3 regions of the Actinokineospora sp. PR83 genome follow, and region 2 is predicted to be linked to each of the others. Evidence: riboswitches for the same ligand, from Rfam matches in the RefSeq annotation. Region 2 holds a riboswitch; each other region holds the start of a gene.
What was found. Region 2 has a riboswitch for cobalamin ahead of L6E12_RS18075 (ribonucleoside-diphosphate reductase subunit alpha). Riboswitches for the same ligand answer to the same signal wherever they lie in the genome.

Region 1: linked by a shared signal. The riboswitch ahead of L6E12_RS11845 (ABC transporter substrate-binding protein) and the one ahead of L6E12_RS18075 (ribonucleoside-diphosphate reductase subunit alpha) in region 2 are both predicted to bind cobalamin.
Region 3: linked by a shared signal. The riboswitch ahead of L6E12_RS24165 (CbtB-domain containing protein) and the one ahead of L6E12_RS18075 (ribonucleoside-diphosphate reductase subunit alpha) in region 2 are both predicted to bind cobalamin.

What each region holds. Positions count from the first base shown of each region.
Region 1 covers NZ_JAJCXD010000035.1:34,807-42,320, forward strand. The annotation lists gene L6E12_RS11830 (alpha/beta hydrolase) at 366-1,541, opposite strand; gene L6E12_RS35365 (histidine kinase) at 1,729-3,663, shown strand; gene L6E12_RS11840 (response regulator transcription factor) at 3,656-4,339, shown strand; cobalamin riboswitch at 4,399-4,543, shown strand; gene L6E12_RS11845 (ABC transporter substrate-binding protein) at 4,739-5,620, shown strand; gene L6E12_RS11850 (iron ABC transporter permease) at 5,617-6,645, shown strand; gene L6E12_RS11855 (ABC transporter ATP-binding protein) at 6,642-7,436, shown strand; gene L6E12_RS11860 (hypothetical protein) at 7,478-7,514, opposite strand, start outside.
Region 2 covers NZ_JAJCXD010000050.1:21,250-28,763, forward strand. The annotation lists gene L6E12_RS18070 (TetR/AcrR family transcriptional regulator C-terminal domain-containing protein) at 1-523, shown strand, start outside; cobalamin riboswitch at 752-969, shown strand; gene L6E12_RS18075 (ribonucleoside-diphosphate reductase subunit alpha) at 1,087-3,912, shown strand; gene L6E12_RS18080 (ribonucleotide-diphosphate reductase subunit beta) at 3,909-4,979, shown strand; gene rraA (ribonuclease E activity regulator RraA) at 5,037-5,510, opposite strand; gene aceB (malate synthase A) at 5,516-7,057, opposite strand; gene aceA (isocitrate lyase) at 7,075-7,514, opposite strand, start outside.
Region 3 covers NZ_JAJCXD010000075.1:33,092-40,605, reverse strand. The annotation lists gene L6E12_RS24175 (GAF domain-containing protein) at 1-299, opposite strand, end outside; gene L6E12_RS24170 (histidine phosphatase family protein) at 564-1,133, opposite strand; cobalamin riboswitch at 1,193-1,328, shown strand; gene L6E12_RS24165 (CbtB-domain containing protein) at 1,366-1,578, shown strand; gene L6E12_RS24160 (CbtA family protein) at 1,599-2,375, shown strand; gene L6E12_RS24155 (NAD(P)H-binding protein) at 2,473-3,309, opposite strand; gene L6E12_RS24150 (AraC family transcriptional regulator) at 3,392-4,396, shown strand; partial or broken gene L6E12_RS35515 (FAD-binding and (Fe-S)-binding domain-containing protein) at 4,782-7,166, opposite strand; gene L6E12_RS24140 (DUF397 domain-containing protein) at 7,296-7,505, shown strand.

The DNA.
Region 1 (7,514 bases), on a different contig from region 2:
GCGACGATCACCCTGGCCGCCCCCGCCACGACGGGTGGCGCACTCGTCACCGCACCGACCGGCCAGGCCGTGACTGCCACTTGCTGCACCACCACACAGTCCCCCCACCACACAGTGGGCGGTGGCGGCGCTGGAGCAGGTGACGTCGGTGATCAGGCTGACGCCCAGCGCGGCCGCGGCGACCTTCAGGTGGTTGGCTAGGAGCGTTGGCCAGCTTCGAGTCCTCCGGTGGATGAGCAGCCCGGCCGCCGCCGAGTCTCCGAGTGCGACGTACCTCTCCCCACCCTGGGCGAACCTGTCGTCAAGCGGGGGAAAACGGTGGAGCGGTGGGGATCGTCCTTGTGGACATGGTTGTGCAGACAACGTCAGCAGCCCGTCCAGCGCGCGAGGAAACCGACGACGTGCCCGCGCAGCAGGGGCACGGACCGCCGCGGTGGCAGGCTGCCGACGAGGCGGTCCCGGTCGGCCGCTGTGACGAGCCCGCGGGCCTGCAGTTGCGGTACCAGGGCGCCGAGATCGGTCAGGCCCCAGTGCGCGACGCCGTCGACCTGCGTTCGGGTGGCCGGGCCGTGGTGGGCCAGCAGTGCCGACCAGGACCGGTCCAGTCGTTCGTCGCGGAAGCCCTCCGAGCCGACGAGCAGGAGTGGCTTGGTGACGCCGTCGCGGGCGGCGGGCAGCAGGTCGCCGGGGGTGCCCGCGGGGTCCGGCAGGTAGTCCAGGTAGCCATCAAGGTTCACCGCGGCGTCCAGGCGCGGATCTTCGTGGAGTGCCTCGGTGGCGGTGGTGCCGCCCAGGCCCTGTCCGTAGATGCTCAGGTGGCGGATGTCGAGGGCGCGGCCGAGGCCGGGCGGCAGCGGGTGGCCCTCGGCGTCCGGGTTGTGCCCTCGGGCGAGGGATTCGACCTGGTCGAGCACGAAGCGGGTGTCGGCGAGGCGCGTGTCGACCAGGCTCCGGTACAGCGCGGGGCTGGTGCGGGGGTCGCCCGGCAGGGCGATCGTGCGCACTCGGCCGTCGGGGAACTCCACGACGCTGGTTTCCCCCGGGTGGTCCACGGTCACCACCACCGATCCCTGGCCTGCCAACTCCTCCGCCACGGCCGTGCCGAGTGAGCGCGGATCGGCGAGGCCCGGGCTGTAGAGCACGACCGGTGCCCGCACGGCCCGCGCCGGGGCGTCGGTGTGGGCGTGGGTGCGCGTCGCCGCCCAGTCGACCCCGGACGCGGGGATGCCCGGCAGGTAGAAGGGTGCGACGGCGCCGAACCCGGCCGCGGTACCGGGACCCATGTGGGGTGCGGGCGGGTGATCGCGCACGGTGGTGGCCGGGTAGAACACGCTGACCACCAGCTCCCGGCGGCTGCCCACCGCGTCCGGCCACGGGTCGACCCTGGCGTGGTCGACCAGGTGCAGGGTGGTGACGCCGATGTGGTGGCGGCCGGTGGGTTCGGGCAGGCGCAGTGGGTCGACGGGGGCGGCCTGGGCCGGGGTCGCTCCCAGTATGAGAGCGGCGGCGAGTACCGCGGCTCCCAGGATGTGGCGTGGCATGGTGTGTCCTCTCGTTGCTGTAGCTCAACCGTGGCGTGTGCTCGCGCTTGTGGACACCGGGGTGGCTTGAGTGTCGACTGGAGGTTTTCTCCATATGAGGAGGGAGGAAGTCGGCTGGCCCGCCCGGTCCGCCGTGCGGGACGATTCGGTCATGGTTGGAGAACGCGGACGAGCGCCCTGGATGTGGGTGCCCGTTGTGGTGGGTGGGCTCGCCGTGCTGTGCGCGGTGGTCGTGGGGCGCTCCCTGGGGCCGCTGGCGGTGGCGATCGCGGTCGCCGGGCCGCTGCCGTGGCACGTGGTGGGGGTGTTCGTGTGGTGGCATGTCCCGGGGCACCCGGTGGCGCGGCGCCTGGTGGTCTCGGGGGCGCTGTTCGCGGTGGTGATCGCCTTCGCGTTCGCCGTGCCGGAGGTGGTCGGCGGTCCCGGTTCGGGGCCCGCGGCGCCGCGGGTCGTGTTCGGTGTGCTGATGGCGACCCTCGTGGTGCTGGTGGTGCGCCTGCTCGCGTTGCTGCCGGACGGTCGGCGGCGGTTCGCGCACGAGCGCGTGGTGCTGCCCGCGCTGTGGCTGCTGGTGCCGATCGACGCGGTGCTGGCGGCGACGGAGACGCGGCTGCCGCTCGGTCCCGTGCCGGCCGGGATGTGGGTGTTCCTGCTGGGGCCGGTGCTGTTGGGGGTGCGGTACCGGCTCCTGCCCACGGGTGAGCGCTCGGAGTTGCGGTGGATGCTGGGCGTGGTGCTGCTGACCGCTGTGGCGGTGGTGGCGCCGCTGGTGCTGGCGAGCTGGGTGCGGCCACAGGGCGTGGTGACGACCGTGGTGGTGGTCCTGGTCGACACCGCGGTGGTGCCCGCCGCGCTGGTGCTGGCGGTGGTCCGGTACCGGATGCTGGGTGCGGACGTGGTGGTGCGTCGGTCGACCAGGTACCGGTTGTCCTGGGTGTTCATCGCGCTCTGGTACGTCGGGGCGGTGGCCGGGTTGAGCCTGACCGCGAGCGCGTACCTGCCGGGTGGTCTGGTGGTGCTGGTCGCCGTGGCGGCCACCGTGGCGGCCGAGCCGGTCCGGGCTCGGTTGACCAGGGTCGCCGCGACCCGGGTGTACGGCCACCGGCCGAGCGGGCAGGAGTTGCTGGTCCGGTTCGGCGCCACCCTGGAGCGGGTGTTCCGCCCGTCCGCGCTCGCGGCCGAATTGGCGCGCACGGTGGCGGAGGCGTTCGACCTGCGGTGGGCGCGGGTCACCCTGGAGACGCCGGACCGGGCCGTCGACACGGCCGGGGTGCCCGGGAGGGCCGAGAAGGCGGTGCTGGCGGTGCCCCTGTGCCACCGGCACACCGTGGTCGGGTCGATCGAGTGCGGTCCGAAGGTGGAGGGCGCGCTGACGCCGTCGGACCGGGCGCTGGTGGAGACGCTGGCGCGGCAGACCGCGCTGGCCGTGCACAACCTGGGGTTGGCCGCGCAGCTTTCGGCCCACGTGGTTCGGGTCGAGGAGCAGGCCGGGGAGCTGGAGGCGTCCCGGGCGCGGATCGTGCAGGCGCAGAACGCCGAGCGGCGCCGGGTCCAGGGGCAACTGCACGACGGGGTGCAGCAGGACCTGGTCGCCATGGTCACGCGGCTGCGGTTGGTCCGCAATCACCTGCGGCGCGACCCCGACCGGGTGGACGCCATGCTCGACGAGGTGCAGGAGGACGTCTACCGGGTGATCACCGAGGTCCGGGAGCTGGCCCACGGCATCCACCCGTCGGAGCTGACCGACCAGGGCCTGGCCGCCGCGGTGCGCTCGCGGGCGCGGCGGGCGCCGATCCCGGTCACCGTCCACGCGGGACCGGAGGTGACCGGTGCCCGGTTCGTCCCGGACGTGGAAGAGGCCGCGTACTTCCTCGTCTCCGAAGCGCTCACCAACGTCCTCAAGCACGCCGAGGCGACCCGGGCGACGATCCGCCTCAGCAGCCGCGCCGACCTGCTCGACATCGAGGTCACCGACGACGGTGTCGGTTTCCCCGGCGAGGTGCGGCTCACCGGGCTCCGCGACCGGGTGGACGCGGTGGGCGGTGCGCTGGTGGCCACCAGCGCACCGGGCGCGGGCGCCACCGTGCGGGTCCGGCTGCCGGTCAGGAGGAGCGGTGCCTGAGCGGCCGACGACCCGGGTCGTCCTCGCCGAGGACCACTACCTGGTCCGCGAGGGCACCCGCCTGCTGCTGGAGGACTCCGGTGAGGTCGAGGTGGTGGCCGCCGTGGGCAACGCGGTGGAGTTGCTGCACGCGGTGGGCGAACTCCGCCCGGACGCGGTGATCACCGACATCCGGATGCCGCCGGGCCACCGCACCGAGGGCATCACCGCCGCGCACACCATCCGCGCCGACCACCCCGGCACCGGAGTGGTCGTCCTGTCCCAGCACGCCGACGAGTCCTACGTCTTCGCCCTCTTCCGCGACGGGACCGAAGGGCTCGCCTACCTGCTCAAGGAACGGGTCGGCGACCTCGACCACCTCCTGGGCGCCATCAGGGAGGTCCGCGCGGGCCGCTCCAGCATCGATCCCCGGGTGGTCGACATCCTCCTGCGCGGTCACACCCGCGCCGCCGACTCGCCCCTGTCCCGGTTGACCGCGAGGGAGTACGAGGTCCTGCGGCTCATGGCCCAGGGCCACAACAACCGGGCCATCGCCGCCACCCTGGTGATCAGCGAGTCCACAGTGGAGAAGCACGGGCACTCCACCTTCGCCAAGCTGGGACTCGGCGAGGAAGCCACCCTGCACCGCCGAGTGTCCGCTGTGCTCACCTACCTCCGCCACGACCCATCGGCCTGAGGTGCACCGGTGTGAGGTGCTTCACGACGCGGCGGGTGGATCGCGGCGGATGAGGGCTGTGTTAGCTTTCGCGGGCCAGCCGAGGCCGCGGAAGCGGGTTCGGGCGGGGGAACTCCGGTGCAAGACCGGGACTGACGCGCAGCGGTGAGGGACGGCTTCCGAGCGTTCCGAGTCCGATTACCCACTGGCACCCACTCCGGCTGACGGCCGGGGTGGGCGACCGTCCGGTTGGGCTCGCGTGGGGCCCTTGAGGGTGAAGGATTCGGCGTGCGCGGAGCGTGGCGGTTTCGGGTTCTGGTGGGTGTCGCGGTCTTGGCGGTCGCCGGGTGCGGTGGGGGCGGGGCGGACACCGCGGCGGGTCGGGGCACGGGGGTGGACAACTGCGGGCGGACTGTCCGGGTGGGCGAGCCGCCGAAGCGGGCGGTGGCGCTGAACCAGGGCAGTGCGGAGATCATGCTGGCGCTGGGGCTGGCCGACCGGATGGTGGGCACCGCGACCTGGACCGACCCGGTTCTGCCGGAACTGGCCGAGGCGAACGCGAAGGTGCCGCGGCTGGCGGACAACGCGCCGTCGTTCGAGCGGGTCCTGGCGGTCGAGCCGGACTTCGTCGCCGCCTCGTTCGAATCCGTGCTCGGGACCGGTGGGGTGGCGACCCGGGAGCGGTTCGAGGAACTGGGCGTGACCACCTACCTGTCCCCCACCGACTGCGGCACCAAGGACAACAGCGGCGACGGGGACGGGGTGCGGTCCACGGCGCTGACCATGGACGACGTGTTCCGCGAGATCCGGGAGTTGGCGGAGCTGTTCGACGTCACTGAGCGCGGGGAGCAGGTCGTGGCAGGGCTGCGCGAGCGGCTCGACACCGCGACCAGGGGGCTCGACGCGTCGCGGGTCAGCATCCTGTACTGGTTCGCCAACGCCGAATCGCCCTACCTGGCCGGGTGCTGCGGGGCACCGGGGGTGATCACCGGGGCGCTGGGGGCGAAGAACGTCTTCGACGACACCCGCGCGGAGTGGCCGCAGGTCAACTGGGAGACAGTGGCCGAGCGCGACCCGGCGGTGCTGGTGATCGGCGACCTGACCCGCAAGTCGCAGACCGCGGAGACCGCCGCGGCGAAGATCGCGTTCCTGGAGTCCAACCCGGTCACCTCGCGGATGCGGGCGGTGCAGGGCAAGCGGTACGTGGCGCTGAGCGGGCAGGCGCTCAACCCGACCATGCGCACCGTCGAGGGCGTGGAGAAGGTCGCGGCGGCGCTGCGGGGCTTCGGGCCGCTCGGGTGACCGCGGCGCCCACGCGCGCCCGGACCGGCCTGCGGTACGCCGCTGGTCTGGTGCTGCTGGTCGCCTCGACGGCGGTGGTGATCACCATCGGCCCGGCCGACATCGGGGTGGGTGAGGTCTGGCGCACCGTCCTGGCCCACCTCGGCGGTGGGGAGCGGGTGCTCTCGCCGATCCGCGACGGCATCATCTGGCACCTGCGGCTGCCCAGGACGCTGCTGGCCGCCGTCTGCGGGGCCGGGCTCGCGGTGTGCGGGGTCGTGCTCCAGTCGCTGCTGCGCAACCCGCTCGCCGACCCGTTCGTGCTCGGCGTGTCCTCCGGGGCATCGACCGGTGCGGTGGTGGTCGTCGTCCTCGGGGTGGGCGGCGGCGCGGTGTCGCTGTCGGCGGGGGCGTTCCTGGGCGCGGTCCTGGCGTTCACCCTGGTGCTGGTGCTGAGTCGGCTGCTGGGCGGGCAGTTGGACCGGGTGGTGCTCTGCGGGGTGGCGGCGATGCAGCTGTTCTCCGCGCTCACCTCGTTCATCGTGCTCACCTCCGCCGATGCCGAGACGACCAGGGGCGTGCTGTTCTGGCTGCTCGGGTCGCTGTCGAGCGCGACGTGGACCGAGGTCGGCGTCTGCGCGGCCGTGCTGGTGGTGGCGCTGGTGGTGTGCCTGGGCCACGGCCGCACCCTGGACGCGTTCGCCTTCGGCGAGGACGCCGCGGCGTCGCTGGGCATCCGGGTGGCCCGGGTGCGGGTGGTGCTGCTGTGCGCGACGGCCCTGCTCACGGCGGTGCTGGTGAGTTCGTCGGGGGCGATCGGGTTCGTCGGGCTGGTGCTGCCGCACGCCGCGCGGGCGCTGGCCGGGGCCGGGCACGCCCGCCTGCTGCCCACCTCGGCGCTGGGCGGGGCGATCTTCCTGGTGTGGGTGGACACCGCCGCCCGGTCCGCGCTCGACCCGCAGGAGATCCCCGTCGGCGTGCTCACCTCGCTGATCGGCGTCCCGGCCTTCGTGGTCATCCTCTACCGCACCAGGAGCAGGCGATGACCCTCGCCGCGGACCGCGTCGTGCGCACCGCCGGTGGCCACCTCGTGCTCGACGGGGTCACCGTGGACTGCCGGGCGGGGGCCACCATCGGCCTGCTCGGCCCGAACGGCGCCGGGAAGTCGACCCTGCTGCGGGTGCTGGCGGGGTTGCTGCCCACGGGCGGCGGCGTGGTCACCCTCGACGGCGCCCCCTTGGCCGACCTGCCGCGGCACGTGGTCGCGCGCAGGCTGGCCGTGGTCGAGCAGCAGGTCGACACGCAGGTGGACCTCAGCGTGCTCGACGTGGTGCGGCTCGGCCGCATCCCGCACCGGCGCGCGTGGGAGGGCGAGTCCGCGGCGGACACCGCGGCGGTGCGCTCGGCGCTGGCGGCCACCGGCCTCACCGACCGCGGCGGGCAGTCCTGGCACACGCTCTCCGGCGGCGAGCGGCAGCGGGTCCAGCTCGCCAGGGCGCTGGCCCAGGAGCCCCGCGAGCTGCTGCTGGACGAGCCGACCAACCACCTCGACATCGCCCACCAGCTCGACCTGCTGCACCTGGTCACCACGCTGCCGGTGACAACAGTGGTGGCCCTGCACGACCTGAACCTGGCGGCGATGTTCTGCGACCACGTGGTGGTCCTGCGGGCGGGGCGGGTCGTGGCGGCGGGGACGCCGGTCGACGTGCTCACCGAGGACCTGATCGCGGACGTCTACGGCGTCCGCGCGGTGGTCTCCACCGAGGACGGGCAGTTGCACGTCCGCTTCCGCCGCGCCACGGCGGAGTTGATGCGGGGAACGCCCTCTGCCGGCTGAGGCAACCGCCAGCGCAGGGCTTGTGCGCTCCGCGTTGGGGGCTACTTCCGTGAACGGTCCTGCCCCTGTCTCGGGACC
Region 2 (7,514 bases):
CTCCGCCCTGTACTGGCACGTGCGCAACAAGCAGGAGTTGCTCGACGAGGTGGCCACCGAGGTCATGCGCCGCGTGACCGGCGCCCTCGCGGCGATCCCGCCCGGCGCAGGCTGGCGGGACGACCTCTCCTCCTTCGCCCGCGTCCTGCGCTCGGAGTACCTGCTCCACCGCGACGGGGCCCGCATCTTCAGCGGCACCCGGATCACCGACCCGGACGTGGTCCGCATGAAGGAGCCGTTGTTCGAACGCTGGATCGCGGCAGGCTGGACGCCCGCTGACGCCGACGACGCCGTCGACGTGGTCACCGCCTTTGTTGTCGGCTTTGTCATCGAGGAACAGGAACGACGCCAATCCGCCGAGACCGATCCGACGCGCTACTCCACGACACTGCGCGACGCCTGGCTGGGCGGAGGCGCGTCACTGGTCAAGGAGGCGGGCCACCTCCGCGACGACGGCGACCAGCGGTTCGAACGGCACCTCGGCAAGGTCCTCGACGGCATCGCCGCCCGGCCGGACGCGTGACTCACCCGCGCTTGCGCACCAGCACCGCGGCCGCGACGAGCCACCCATCAGGACGTAGTGCTGCACCCCGGCCAGGGAGTTCGCGGCGACCTCCGCGGCGAGCGTGTCGGTGGCTGTCGCTGCCTGACCGCGTTGACGACCGCGGTCGCCGAACCGGTGGCGTGCCTCGTGTGAGGGGACGCACGGCACACCCACATGGGGTTGCTTGTGGACGTGGCTACAACATGTAGTGTCTCGCACGTCGATGGTTCCGACGCTCCCGCCGGGAGCGGAGGAGGCAAGAGGGAACCCGGTGTGATTCCGGGACTGCCCCGCAGCGGTGAGTGGAAACGACAGTCGTCACAGAGCACTGAGGGCTCGCGCCCTTGGGAAGCGACGGCCAGTAGGTCCGGCTGGGAGCCGGGTGTCCGCGAGTCCGAAGACCTGCCGTCGACGCGTGCGCCGTCCGGCGCACGCGTGTCCGGGGCCTCGTGGGCGGGCCGACACGGATGGCGCGCCGGTTGTGCGCGCCCCTGTGTGGTCGCCTCGTGCCCCGGGCCGCTCCAGGCCGCGAGGAGAGGGCTGTGACGACCACAACGACGACCACGCCGACGAATCCGGATACGGGTGGCGGAGGCGCGCAGGTGCGGGTCATCCGCCGCGACGGTGCCGTTTCGGAGTTCGACGCCACCAAGATCCAAGTGGCGATGACCGAGGCGTTCCTGGCGGTTGAGGGCGGCGCCGCGGCGTCCTCGTCCAGGCTGCGCCCGTTGGTGGTGGAGCTGACCGACCAGGTGCGGCAGGCGCTGCTCGAACACGCGGGCGCCGGGAACCCGCTGCACATCGAGCAGATCCAGGACCAGGTCGAACTGGCGCTGATGCGCGACGGTCACCACCGGGTTGCACGCGCCTACGTGCTCCACCGCGAGGAGCACGCGCGGGCCCGGGAGACCGCGCCCGTCGCGCCCGGGTTCCGCGTGAAGGGCGCGGACGGTGAACTGCGCCCGGTCGACTGGGACCGGATCGCAGTGGTGGTCGCCGAGGCGTGCGGGGGACTGGCCGACGTCTCGCCCGCGGCTGTGCTGGGCGAGGTGCGCCGGGTCCTGCACGACGGGATCACCGTCGACGAGCTGGCCGTGGCGCTGGTGATGGCGGCGCGGGCGCTGGTGGAGACCGAGCCGAACTACTCCTCCGTCGCCGCCCGGCTGCTGTTGGACCGGTTGCGGCGGGAGGTGCTGACCAGGGTCGAGGGGCGCCCGGTGGAGGCAATCGGGGCGGAGCTGTCCTACGCCGACCACTTCCCGGCGTACGTGCGGCTGGGCATCGAGCTGGGGCGGTTGGACCCCGAGCTGGCCGCGTTCGACCTGGACCGGATGGCCGCGGCCATCCGTCCCGAGCGGGACGGGCAGTTCGACTTCCTGGGGATGCAGACGGTCTACGACCGCTACTTCCTGCACGACCGCGGTGTGCGCTACGAGTTGCCGCAGTCGTTCTTCATGCGGGTGGCGATGGGGCTGGCGCTGCGCGAGGACGACCGCGAGGCTCGGGCGATCGAGTTCTACGAGCTGTTGTCGTCGTTCGACTTCATGTGCTCGACCCCGACCCTGTTCAACTCCGGGACCACCAGGGCGCAGTTGTCGTCGTGCTTCCTGACCACGGTCGACGACGACCTGCGCAGCATCTTCCAGGGCTACCAGAACAACGCGCTGCTGGCGAAGTTCTCCGGCGGCCTGGGCAACGACTGGACGCCGGTGCGCGGCATGGGTGCGCACATCCGTGGCACGAACGGCGAGTCGCAGGGGGTCGTGCCGTTCCTCAAGATCGCCAACGACACCGCCGTGGCGGTCAACCAGGGCGGCAAGCGCAAGGGCGCGGCGTGCGCGTACCTGGAGACCTGGCACGTCGACGTGGAGGAGTTCCTCGACCTGCGCAAGAACACCGGTGACGACCGGCGGCGCACGCACGACATGAACACCGCCAACTGGGTGCCGGACGAGTTCCTGCGCCGGGTCGAGGCCGATGCCACGTGGACGTTGTTCTCCCCCGACGAGGTGCCCGACCTGCACGACCTGTACGGGCTGGCGTTCGCCGAGCGCTACCGCGCCTACGAGGACGCCGCGGAGCGCGGCGAGGTCCGCGTGGTCAAGCGGGTGCGGGCGGTCGAGCTGTGGCGGCGGATGCTGACCGCGCTGTTCGAGACCGGCCACCCGTGGATCACCTTCAAGGACCCGTGCAACCTGCGCTCGCCGCAGCAGCACGCCGGGGTGGTGCACTCGTCCAACCTGTGCACGGAGATCACCCTCAACACCGGTGCGACCGAGGTGGCCGTGTGCAACCTCGGTTCGGTGAACCTGGCCAGGCACGTCACCGCCGACGGGCTCGACGGCGAGCGGTTGCGGCGGACGGTCCGAACGGCCGTGCGGATGCTGGACAACGTGATCGACATCAACTTCTACACGATCCCCGAGGCAGAGCGGTCCAACCTGCGCCACCGCCCGATCGGCCTGGGCCTGATGGGGTTCAGCGACGCCCTGTTCACCCAGCGGCTCGCTCCCGGCTCGCCCGAGGCGGTGGAGTTCGCCGACCGCAGCATGGAGCACCTCAGCTTCCACGCCCTCTCGGCGTCGGCGGAGCTGGCGCGCGAACGCGGCAGCTACGAGTCCTTCGACGGTTCGCTGTGGAGCCGGGGCATCCTGCCGATCGACTCGATCGCACTGCTGGCGCAGGCCCGCGGGGGAGACCTCGACATGGACACCTCCTCCACCCTGGACTGGGACGCGCTGCGCGCCGAGGTCCGCGGCGGGATGCGCAACTCCAACACGATGGCCATCGCCCCCACCGCGACCATCTCCAACATCTGCGGTGTCGGCCAGTCCATCGAACCGCTGTTCCGCAACCTCTACGTCAAGTCCAACATGTCCGGCGACTTCACCGTCCTCAACCGCCACCTGGTCGCCGACCTCAAGGAGCGCGGCCTCTGGGACGAGGCGATGGTGTCGGACCTGAAGTACTTCGACGGCTCGCTCGCGCCGATCGACCGGGTGCCTGACGACCTCAAGGCGCTCTACGCCACCGCGTTCGAGGTGGACCCCGAGTGGTTGGTCGAGGCGGCGTCGCGCAGGCAGAAGTGGATCGACCAGGCCCAGTCGCTCAACCTCTACATCGCCGCCCCCAACGGCCGCAAGCTCGACAACCTCTACCGGCTGGCCTGGCGCAAGGGCCTCAAGACGACCTACTACCTGCGCTCCACCGCCGCCACCAGCGTGGAGAAGTCGACCCTGCGCGGTACCGACGGCAAGCTCAACGCCGTGCGCCCGGTTCCCGCGCCCGCCGACCCGATGCCGCCGGTGACCTCCGACGACGCGCTCGTCTGCTCCGTGACCGACCCCGACTGCGAGGCCTGCCAGTGACCGCGAACCTCCCCGACACCACCGGCCTGGGCTCCATCGACCGCGGCGCGGGCCGCGTGCGCGTCGACGACAAGGCGATGATCAACGCCCGCGCCGACGTCAATCAGCTACTCCCGCTGAAGTACCACTGGGCGTGGGAGAAGTACCTGTCCGGCTGCGCGAACCACTGGATGCCGACGGAGGTGTCCATGCAGGCCGACATCGCCCTGTGGCGCTCCCCGACCGGCCTCACCGACGACGAGCGCCACACGATCAAGCGCAACCTGGGCTTCTTCGCCACCTCGGAGTCCCTGGTGGCCAACAATGTCGTGCTCGCGGTGTACCGGCACCTGACCAACCCCGAGTGCCGCCAGTACCTGCTGCGCCAGGCGTTCGAGGAGGCCGTGCACACCCACACCTTCCAGTACGTCTGCGAATCCCTCGGCCTCGACGGCGGCGAGCTGTTCAACATGTACCGCGAGGTGCCGTCGATCACCGACAAGGCGGCGTGGGCGCTGGAGCACACCCGGAACCTGGAGGACCCGGGTTTCCGCACCGGCACCCCGGAGGCCGACCGGGCGTTCCTGCGCGACCTCGTGGCGTTCTACGTCGTGTTCGAGGGCATGTGGTTCTACACCGGCTTCGCGCAGATCCTGTCCTTCGGCCGCCGCAACAAGATGGTGGGCGTCGCCGAGCAGTACCAGTACATCCTGCGCGACGAGTCGATCCACCTGAACTTCGGCGTCGACGTGATCAACCAGATCAAGGCGGAGAACCCGCACCTGTGGAGCGGGGCGTTCCAGGCCGAGGTCCGCACCATGCTCGCCGAGGCGTGCGAGCTGGAGGTGGCCTACGGCCGGGACACGATGCCGAACGGCCTGCTGGGCCTCAACGCCGACCAGTGCGAGCAGTACATGCACTTCATCACCAACCGGCGCTGCGCGCAGCTCGGGCTGGCGTCGGTGTTCGGTGCCTCGGACAACCCGTTCCCGTGGATGTCGGAGGCCATCGACCTGAAGAAGGAGAAGAACTTCTTCGAGACCCGCGTCACGGAGTACGCCTCGGGTTCCTCGCTCGACTGGGACTGAGCGCCGAACGACGTGTGGGGGCGCCCGGTGTGCCGGGCGCCCCCACACGTTCCCCCTCTACTCGGGATCCCCGAGCACCACGATCCCGTCGTGGTCGCTGTAGACGACCTGACCCGGGATGAACCACACCCCGCCGAAGCGCACGACCAGGTCCACGTACCCCGAGCCGGTCTTCGCGCTCCGCGCGGGGTTGGTGCCCAGGGCCTTGATCCCGATGTCGAGGGACCGCAGCGCCACCGCGTCGCGCACCACCCCGTGGACGATGATCCCCGCCCAGCCGTTCGCGCGGGCGGATTCGGCGATGCGGTCGCCCACCAGCGCGCTGCGGGTGGAGCCGCCGCCGTCGACCACCAGGACCTGCCCGTTCCCCGGTTCGGCGAGGACTTCCCGCACCAGGCCGTTGTCGTGCAGGCAGCGGACGGTGCGGATGCGGCCGCTGAAGGTGAGTCGGCCGCCGTACTGGTGGAACTGCGTGTCGCAGCTACGCAGCGCCGCGTCGTGGCGGTCGGCGAGGTCCGCCGTCGTCCAGATCGCGGTCACGGCTTCGCCGTGAGGTGGACGGCGTAGGCGCGGGTGGTGAAGAACTGCGGCAGGTCGTCGGCGAGCGCGCACTCCTCGAACACCTCCCGGACCCGGTCCCGGCGCTCGGCCGGGACGTCGAGCAGTTCCTTGTCCAGCAGAGCCCGCACCAGCTCGTGGGTGACCATGCCGCCCTCGGCGAGCGGGGTGATGTGGTGCAGCCACTGCCAGACCTGGCAGCGGGAGATCTCGGCGGTGGCCGCGTCCTCCATCAGCCCGTCGATCGCGGCGGCGCCGGTCCCGCCCAGCCAGGCGTCGAGGTAGCGGACCGCCACCGAGATGTTCGCGCGCAACCCGGGTTCGGTGACCCGGCCCGGGGTCCGGTCCACCGCCAGCAGGTCGGCGGCGGTGACCTCGACGTCGGCCCGGTCGCGGTCGAGCTGGTCGGGGCGGTCGAACGCGGCGGCGCAGACCTGCACCAGGCCGGGGTGGGCCACCCAGGACCCGTCGAACCCGGCGGTGGCCTCGCGCTCCTTGTCCTCCCGCACCCGGGCCTGCACCCCGGCGTTGGCCTCGGCGTCGCGGCTGGGGATGAATGCGGCCATGCCGCCGATGGCGTGCGCGCCGCGCTTGTGGCAGGTGCGCACCAGCAGTTCGGTGTAGGCGCGCAGGAACGGCACCGCCATCGTCACCGCCGACCGGTCGGGCAGCACGAACTCCGGTCGGTGGCCGAAGTTCTTGATGACGCTGAAGATGTAGTCCCAGCGGCCCGCGTTGAGCCCGGCGCTGTGCTCGCGCAGCTCGTGGAGGATCTCCTCCATCTCGAACGCCGCGGTGATGGTCTCGATCAGCACGGTCGCCCGGATGGTGCCCCGCGGCACGCCCAGCTCCTCCTGGGCGAAGACGAACACGTCGTTCCACAGCCGGGCTTCGAGGTGGCCCTCCAGCTTCGGCAGGTAGAAGAACCGGCTGCCGTGGAACACCGCCAGACCGAAGTCGAACAGGCTCGCCGACACCGGCCTGCCGTGCACGAGCACGTGCTTCTCCACCAGGTGCCAGCCGCGCGGGCGGACCACGGTGGTGGCCACCCGCTCGCCCAGCTCGTAGCGCTTGCCGTTCTCGGCGGTGAAGTCGATCCGGCGGTGCCGGGCGTCGATGAGGTTGAGCTGGCCGGTGACGACGTTGTGCCAGGTGGGGGCGGTGGCGTCCTCGAAGTCGGCCATCCACACCTGCGCGCCGGAGTTCAGCGCGTTGACCGCCATCTTGCGCTCCGGCGGCCCGGTGATCTCCACCCGGCGGTCGCGCAGCTCCGGGACGGGGTCGGCGACCCGCCAGGTGCCCGCCCGCACCGACCTGGTCTCCGGCAGGAATTCGGGTAGCTCACCCTGGGCGAACCGGTGCCGCCGCTCCCGGCGGGCGGTGAGCAGGTCGGCGCGGCGCCCGGCGAAGCGGGCGTCGAGCCGGGCCACGAAGGCCAGGGCGTCGGGCGTGAGCACCTCGTCGTACCGGTCGCCGGGCGGTCCGGTGACCTCGGCGGTCGGCGCGGTCGGGTTGGTCATGGTGGTCTCCCCGCCGGTCACGCGAACTGGGCCTGCTCGGTGGACCCGGACAGCGCGGTCGTCTCGCCCGCCGGGTTGAGGGTGGTGCTGACCAGGTCGAAGTAGCCGGTGCCGACCTCGCGCTGGTGCTTGACCGCGGTGTAGCCGTCGGCCTCGGCGGCGAACTCGCGCTCCTGCAGGTCGACGTAGGCGCTCATGCCGGTCTCGGCGTAGCCGCGGGCCAGGTCGAACATCGAGTGGTTGAGCGCGTGGAACCCGGCCAGGGTGATGAACTGGAACCGGTAGCCCATGTGCCCCAGCTCCCGCTGGAACTTGGCGATCGTGGCGTCGTCGAGGTGCTTGCGCCAGTTGAACGACGGCGAGCAGTTGTAGGACAGCAACTGGTCGGGGTACTCGGCCTTGATCGCCTCGGCGAACTCCCGCGCCACCTCCAGGTCCGGGGTGGAGGTCTCCATCC
Region 3 (7,514 bases), on a different contig from region 2:
ACGTCGGGCAAGGACAGGTCGCTGGCCACCGACAGCACCGCGCCGAGCAGGTGGCGCATCCGCTCGTGCGACATCTCCGCGGCCACGGCCCGGTCGACCAGGCCGCGGAAGAGCGCGTCGCGGGCCAGGTGCGGGCTCTCCGGTTCCGGCTCGCCGACCGGGGAACCGCCCTCCGAGTCGTCGGCCGGTCGCCGCTGCGGATCGTGGGCCCCCGGGTCGTTGTCCGCCGCGTCGTGGTTCGCGGCGGCGCCGGGCTCGGCGCCCGGTCCGCCCATGTCACCCACACCCGTGTCCAGCACGGCCTCCCACCCGTCTCGGCGAAACCGACCCCCGCGCCCGGTACGCATCGGGCGGTGGCGGCCCGGTCAGCGCCCGCGGAGGTCCAGGCGGCACGCGTTGACGCCCGTCGTGGGCGTGATCGGTGGGAAGAGGATCGCGGACTTCCCGCCGCCGCGCAAGATCGGGCGCGGAATGTCACCTCAATGCCGAGTGGTTGCCATTCGCCGGGCCACTTCTCCTTTCGGTGGGTATTTTTCGGAATTCTGGAAAGGAAGCACAAAAAGTCACTCGTCGCGCTGTTGTCCCGCCGGGCTCAGCCAGCGCAGCGCCCACCGGCCGGGGCCGCCGCGCAGCACCGTCCGCGACAGCGGCACCACGTCGATGCGCCAGTACGCGGCCGGGTCGGCGCCGAGGGCGTGCACCAGCGCCGCGCGCACCACCGACGGGTGCGTCACCGCCACCACCGGCGCCGGGTCGGCGGGTCGCTCGTCGAGCCAACCGCCCACCCTGGCCACCAGGTCGGCCAGCGACTCGCCGCCGTGCGGGGCCGCGGCCGGGTCGGTCAGCCACCGGGTCACCGCGGCGGGCTCGGCCGCCGCCACGTCGTCGAGGGTGCGCCCCCGCCAGGCGCCGAAGTCCAGGTCCCGCAACCGGTCGTCCACCGAGGCCGCCAGCCCGAGCGCGGTGGCGGTCTGCGCGCACCGGGTCTCCGGCCCACGCAGCGCCACCGCCACCCGGCCCAACCCGGCGGCGGACACCGGCCCCGGGTCCGACAGCGGCTCGTCGACCGGGAACGCCGCCACCCGGGTGGCCGCGGTGGGGCCGTGGCTGACCAGGGTCAGTCGATTACCCACCGACACCCCTTGAGCTGGACGGATGATGTTGCCCACCGCGGACGCGGGCGCGTTGACACTGCAAGCGGCGCTCCCATAGGTTTCGGGACTGACCGAGATGGTATGAGGAAGCCGGTGTGATCCCGGCACGGCCGCGCCACTGTGATGGACCGGGCAACCGCTCCGCAGTCAGACCCTCCGCCGTCGACACCCCTGGACCCGTCGGGCCGCGTGCAGCCTGAGGAGGCACCCCATGACGACGCATGCCGTCGCCACCCCCGTCCCCGTTCCCGTCAGCATCCCGGTGCGGCAGATCCTGCCGTACGCGCTCTTCGTCGGGATCATCTCGCTGATCGCGCTCTACTTCGTCGGCGCCGAGCAGGGCGCGCTCGCCGTGTTCGACGGCACCTACGTGCACGAGCTCGTCCACGACGCCCGCCACCTGCTGGGCTTCCCGTGCCACTGAGCGACACCAGGACCGACCCCGTGGCCACCTCGGCCGCGCTGAACGTCCGCTCGCTGCTCGTGTGGGGCCTGCTCGCGGGCCTGCTCGGCGGTGTCCTTGCCTTCGGGTTCGCCGAGGCGTTCGGCGAACCGTCGGTGGACACCGCCATCTCCCTGGAGGAGCAGGGCGCCGCCGCCGAGCACTCGCACGACGACGGCGCCGCGGCGGGGCACAGCCACGGCGAGGAGGACGCGGAGGAGGAGGTCGTCTCCCGGTCGTTCCAGTCCACCGGCGGCCTCGCCATCGGCACCGTCGTCTACGGGCTGGGCCTCGGCGGCCTGTTCGGGCTGGCGTTCGCCTTCGCCTACGGGCGGCTGGGCACCGCGAGCCCGCGCGGCACCGCCGTGGCGGTGCTGGGCATCGGCTACACCGCGGTCGTGCTGGTCCCGTTCCTGACCTACCCGGCGAACCCGCCCGCGGTCGGCCGGGGCGAGACCATCGGCGAGCGCACCGCCCTGTTCTTCGGCATGGTCGGCATCTCGCTGGTGCTCGCGCTGGTCGCCGTGGTCGTGGGCCGCAGGCTGACCGACCGGCTCGGCGGGTGGACCGCGGTCCTGGTCGCCGGGCTGGGCTACCTGGTGCTGGTGACGGTGGCGGCCAAGCTGCTTCCGGACTTCCAGGAGGTCCCCGACGGCTTCCCCGGCGCCACGCTGTGGGAGTTCCGGATCGCCTCGCTGGGCACCTCGGCGGTGCTGTGGGCGGGCATCGGGATCGGCTTCGCTGCGCTGCTGCACCGCGGGCTCACCCGCGCCCGCTAGACCGTTCGCACCACTGAACCCCCGTCCTCGGCGCGAGGACGGGGGTTCAGTGCTTCTCGGGGTGAAAAGCCCGGACCGCTGGTGGGTTGGTGGGAGGTCAGCGCTGCCAGGCGCCCGCTGCCGCGGCCCGCACGGCGTAGTCCTCGAAGGTCCGGGGCGCGCGCCCCAGCACGTCGGTGACCCCGTCCGCCGTCTCGGCGATCACCCCGCTCTCCATCAGCACGAACATCTCGGCGACGTGGTGGGCGTCGGCCTCGCCCCAGCCCTGCTCGACCAGCGCCGCGGTGTACTCGGCGGGGGAGACCTGCTTGTAGGTGACGGGTGTCCCGGCCGCCCGGGAGATCAGCTCGGTGGCCTCGGCGAAGGTCAGCGCGCGCGGCCCGGACAGCTCGTAGACCTTGCCCGCGTGCCCGTCGGGCTCGGTCAGCACCGTGGCCGCGACGTCGGCGACGTCCTCCAGGTCGATGAACGGCTCGGGGACCGCACCGGCCGGGAGCGCCAGCTCGCCCGCCACCAGCGGGGCGTGGAAGAGGTCCTCGTCGAAGTTCTGGTCGAAGTTCGACGGCCGCAGCACGGTCCAGTCCAGCGCCGAACCGCGCACGGCGTCCTCGGCCGAGCGCATGTCCAGCCCGAACGCGGAGTCGCCCCAGGTGTCGGCGCCGCGCCCGGAGAGCAGGACCAGCCGCCGCACGCCCGCGGCCTCGGCCCGCGCCACGAACTCGTGCACCGGCCCGGGCACCGTCGGAGCCACCACGTAGGCGGCGGTAACGCCCTCCAGCACCGCGTCCCAGCCGTCGGGGTCGGCCCAGTCGAAGCGGGTCGAGCTGGACCGGGAGGCGGCGCGCACCGGCGTGCCGCGCAGTCGCAGGCGGGCGGCGACCCGCCTGCCGGACTTGCCGGTGGCAGCGAGGACAAGAGTGGTGTCGTTGCGCATGACAGCGATTCAACGGCACCCCCTTGGACGAATCCATGGGTGAAAAGCCGAATCGCCTTTGTGATCGTCTAACCTCGGGAGGGTGGACGCGTTCGGAGACCTCTTCCGCGGGATGCGGGCCCAGGGCTCGCTGTTCGCCTGCACGACCCTGTCACCGCCCTGGTCGCTGCACTTCGTCGACGGTGCGCCGCTGACGCTGTGCACCGTCCTCGGCGGGGCGGGCTGGATCGTGCCGGAGGGCCGCCCGCCCGAGCGGTTGGGCGCGGGGGAGACGGTCATCGTGCGGGGTCCGGCGCCGTTCACCTTCGTCGACGAGGTCGGCACCACGGCCGAGCCGGTCGCCTGCGGCGAGCACTGCACGACGCCCGAGGAGGGCGGGACCCGGTACCGGCGCGGCTGGAAGGACGACAGCGGCGGCGACCCCGGGGCGGGCGCGACGACGCTGATCGTCGGCGCCTACCCGGTGCGCGGCGAGATCAGCCGCAGGCTGCTGGACGCGCTGCCGGTCGTGCTGCGCGTGGCCCCCGGCGGCGGGTCCGACGCCGTGCTGGACCACCTCGCCGCCGAGGTCGCCGTCGACACCCCGGGCCAGCAGGTGGTCCTCGACCGGTTGCTGGACTGGCTGCTGGTCTGCTCGGTGCGCGAGTACTTCGACCGCCCCGGCGGTGAACCGCCCGCCTGGTACGCCGCCCAGCGGGACCCCGTGGTCGGCGGCGCGCTGCGCCTGCTGCACGCCGAACCGGCGGCGCCGTGGACGGTCGCGGCACTGGCCGACCGGGCCGGGGTGTCGCGCTCCACCCTGGCCAAGCGGTTCGCCGACCTGGTGGGCGAACCGCCGCTGACCTACCTCACCCGCTGGCGCATGGCGCTCGCGGCGGACCTGCTGGTCGAGCGCGAGGCGACGACCGTCGCCGAGGTCGCCCGCGCGGTGGGCTACTCCGACGCGTTCGCGTTCAGCGCGGCGTTCAAGCGGACCCGGGGCATGAGTCCGAGCGAGTTCCGCCGCGCCGATCCCCTCCCGGGGTCGGGAGGTGATCGGCGAGCAGTTGCGCCAGGTGCCGGGAGTGGGCTCCGGTCAGGTCGCTGACCTGGGTGCGGCAGGAGAAGCCGTCGGCGAGGACCGGGCGGGGGCGGGCGCGCAGGGCGGGCAGGAGGGCGGTCTCGGCGACGGCCACCGACACCTCGTAGTGGCCGCGTTCGACGCCGAAGTTCCCGGCCAGGCCGCAGCAGCCGCCGACCGCCTCCACTTCCGCGCCCGCCCGGCGCAGCAGGGCGGCGTCGGTGTCCCAGCCCAGGGTGGCCCGGTGGTGGCAGTGGGGTTGGGCCACTATGTCCACATCGGACAGATCGGGTGGGGTCCAGCCGGGGGTGGCGGTCAGCAGCTCGGCGAGGGTGGTGGTGAGGGCCTTGACCCGGTGTGCCCGGGGGTCGTCGGGCAGCAGGTCGACGGCGTCACCGCGCAGGACGGCGGTGCAGGAGGGCTCCAGGCCGACGATGGGGATGCCGTCGGCGATGGCGGTCCCCAGGGCGTCGAGGGTGTAGCGGAGTTGGCGGCGGGCGCCGTCGAGCTGGCCGGTGGTGATCCAGGTGAGGCCGCAGCAGACCTGGCGGGTGGTCAGCTCCACCGCGTACCCGGCCGCCTCCAGCACCCGGACCGCGGCGACGCCGACCTCCGGGGCGAACGCCTCGGTGAACGTGTCGACCCACAGCAGCACGCGCCGACCCGACACCTCGGGGCGACCGGCGGCGAGGCGGCGGAACCGGTGCCGGGCGAAGCGGGGCAGGCCCCGGCGGCGGTCGATCCCGGCGAGGCGCTTGACCAGTGGGTTGTCCAGGACGGCGTTGGCCAGGCGGGGCAGCCTGCCCGCCACGGCGGCGGCGCGCGGGAGCCAGCCCAGGGTGTAGTGGGTGATCGGGCGCAGCCTGCGCCGGTAGCGGTGGTGCAGGACCTCGGCCTTGTAGGTGGCCATGTCCACCCCCGCCGGGCAGTCGCGGGCGCAGGCCTTGCAGGACAGGCACAGGTCCAGCGCCTCGTGCACGGCCGGGTCCGCCCAGCCGCGCACCAGCTCGCCGCGGACCATCTCCTGCAGCAGGCGGGCGCGGCCCCGGGTGGAGTGCTGCTCGGCGCCGGTGGCCAGGAACGACGGGCACATGGCGCCACCGGTCGCGGTCAGGTCCGCCCGGCAGCGGCCCACGCCGACGCAGCGGTGCACCGCCCGGGTGAGGTCGCCGGAGTCGTGCGGGAGGGCGAAACCGCCCCCGGGCACCACCGGCAGCTCCGGTCCGACGCGCAGGTCCGCGTCGACCGGGGCCGGGTCGACCAGGACACCGGGGTTGAGCCCGCCGTCGGGGTCCCACACCGCCTTGACCCGCGCCGCGACGGCCAAGGCCTCGGCGGAGTACACCCGCGACAGCAGCTCCCCGCGCGCCCGGCCGTCGCCGTGCTCCCCGGACAGCGACCCGCCGTGGGCGGCGACCAGGTCGGCGGCGTCCAGCAGGAACGCGCGGGTGCGGGCCGCGCCGCCGGGGGAGCGCAGGTCGAAGTCGAAGCGGCCGTGCACGCACCCGTCGCCGAAGTGGCCGTAGAGCAGGCCGTCGTAGTGGTGCTGCGCCAGCAGGGCGTCGAGGTCGCGCAGGTAGGCGCCCAGCCGCTCGGGCGGCACGGCGGTGTCCTCCCAGCCGGGCCAGGCGTCCGCCCCGCCCGGGGTGCGCCCGGCGAGGCCGACGCCGTCGGAGCGGATGCGCCACAGCGCGGCAATTTCACCCGCCCCGGTCAGCACCCGCCCGTCCACCGCGCCCGCCACCGCCAGGACCTCCGACGCCCGGTGCCGCGCCTCGGCCGGGGTCGCGCCGCCGGTCTCCACCAGCAGCCACCCCGCGCCGCGCGGCAGGTCCGGCACGCCCGCGCGCCCGCGCCGGGCGGTGACCACGTCGACCAGTCGCCGGTCCATGCCCTCCACCGCCAGCGGGCCCAGCGCGACCAGCGCGGGCGTCGCGTCGGCGGCGCCGGGCATGTCCGGGTAGCCCAGGACCGCCAGCGCCCGGGCCGCGGGCGCCTCGGCCAGCGCCACCGTGGCGTCGAGGACCACGGCCAGCGTGCCCTCGGAGCCGACCAGCGAGCCGACCACGTCGAAGCGCCGCTCCGGCAGCAGCGCGTCGAGCGGGTACCCGGAGGCCTGCCGGGGGAAGCGGCCGTACTCGGTGCGCACCACGGCCAGGTCGGCGCCGATGACCGCGCGCAGCCGGGCGTCGAGGTCGGGGTCGGAGGTGCCGGTGCGCCCGGCGGTGACCGGGCTGCCGTCGGCGCGCAGCAGCCGGGCGGACACGACGTTGTCACGGGTGTTGCCCCAGGCCACCGCGTGCGCGCCGCAGGCGTTGTTGCCGATCATGCCGCCGAGGGTGCAGCGGTCGGCGGTGGAGGGGTCCGGGCCGAACAGCAGCCCGTGCGGGCGCACCGCGGCCTGCAACGCCGCCTGCACCACCCCCGCCTGCGCGGTCGCGGTCCGCGCGGCCGGGTCGACGTCGGTGATCGCGGTCAGCGCGGTGAGGTCGAGCACCACCCCGGGGCCGATGGCGTTGCCCGCCACCGACGTGCCCGCCCCGCGCGCGGTGACCGGCAGCCCCAGCTCGTGGCAGCGCCCCAGCACCTCCGCCGCGTGCCCGGCGGAGGCCACCCGCACCACGGCGGCGGGCGGCACCCGGTAGTTGGAGGCGTCCGACGAGTACAGCGCCCGGGTGGCGTCGTCCACGGCGACGCACGGGCCGAGCAGCTCGCGCAGCCGGTCGAGCGGGTCCACGAACACTCCTCGCGGGTCTGCGCGCGGCTCCCGGCCGAGCCGCGCGCCGCAGGTCCCCATATGGGATCACACGCCCACCCCGCGCGGTAAAGATGATCACTATCGGTGAATGTCCACTAACTGACAGTTGTGAAGGCGATTAACCGCCTGTCACGATGGGGGCTCGGGTCGGGCTTCTGAGGGGGAGTCATGGGCAGAGGGGTCGAGTCGGCGATCGAGTCGGGGTGGGTGCGGTCGCGCCGCTGCGGGCGGCAGTTCGACTGCGTCGAGGTCAACCCGCGGGCGCCCGGCGGGGTCGCTTTCCGCGATTCCAAGGCGCCCCGCGCCGGGGTGCTGGTCGTGCGCGGTTCCGCGCTGCCTGCCCTGGTGGCCTACCTGGGGCGGAAAGAAGTCGACTAATCGCGCTCA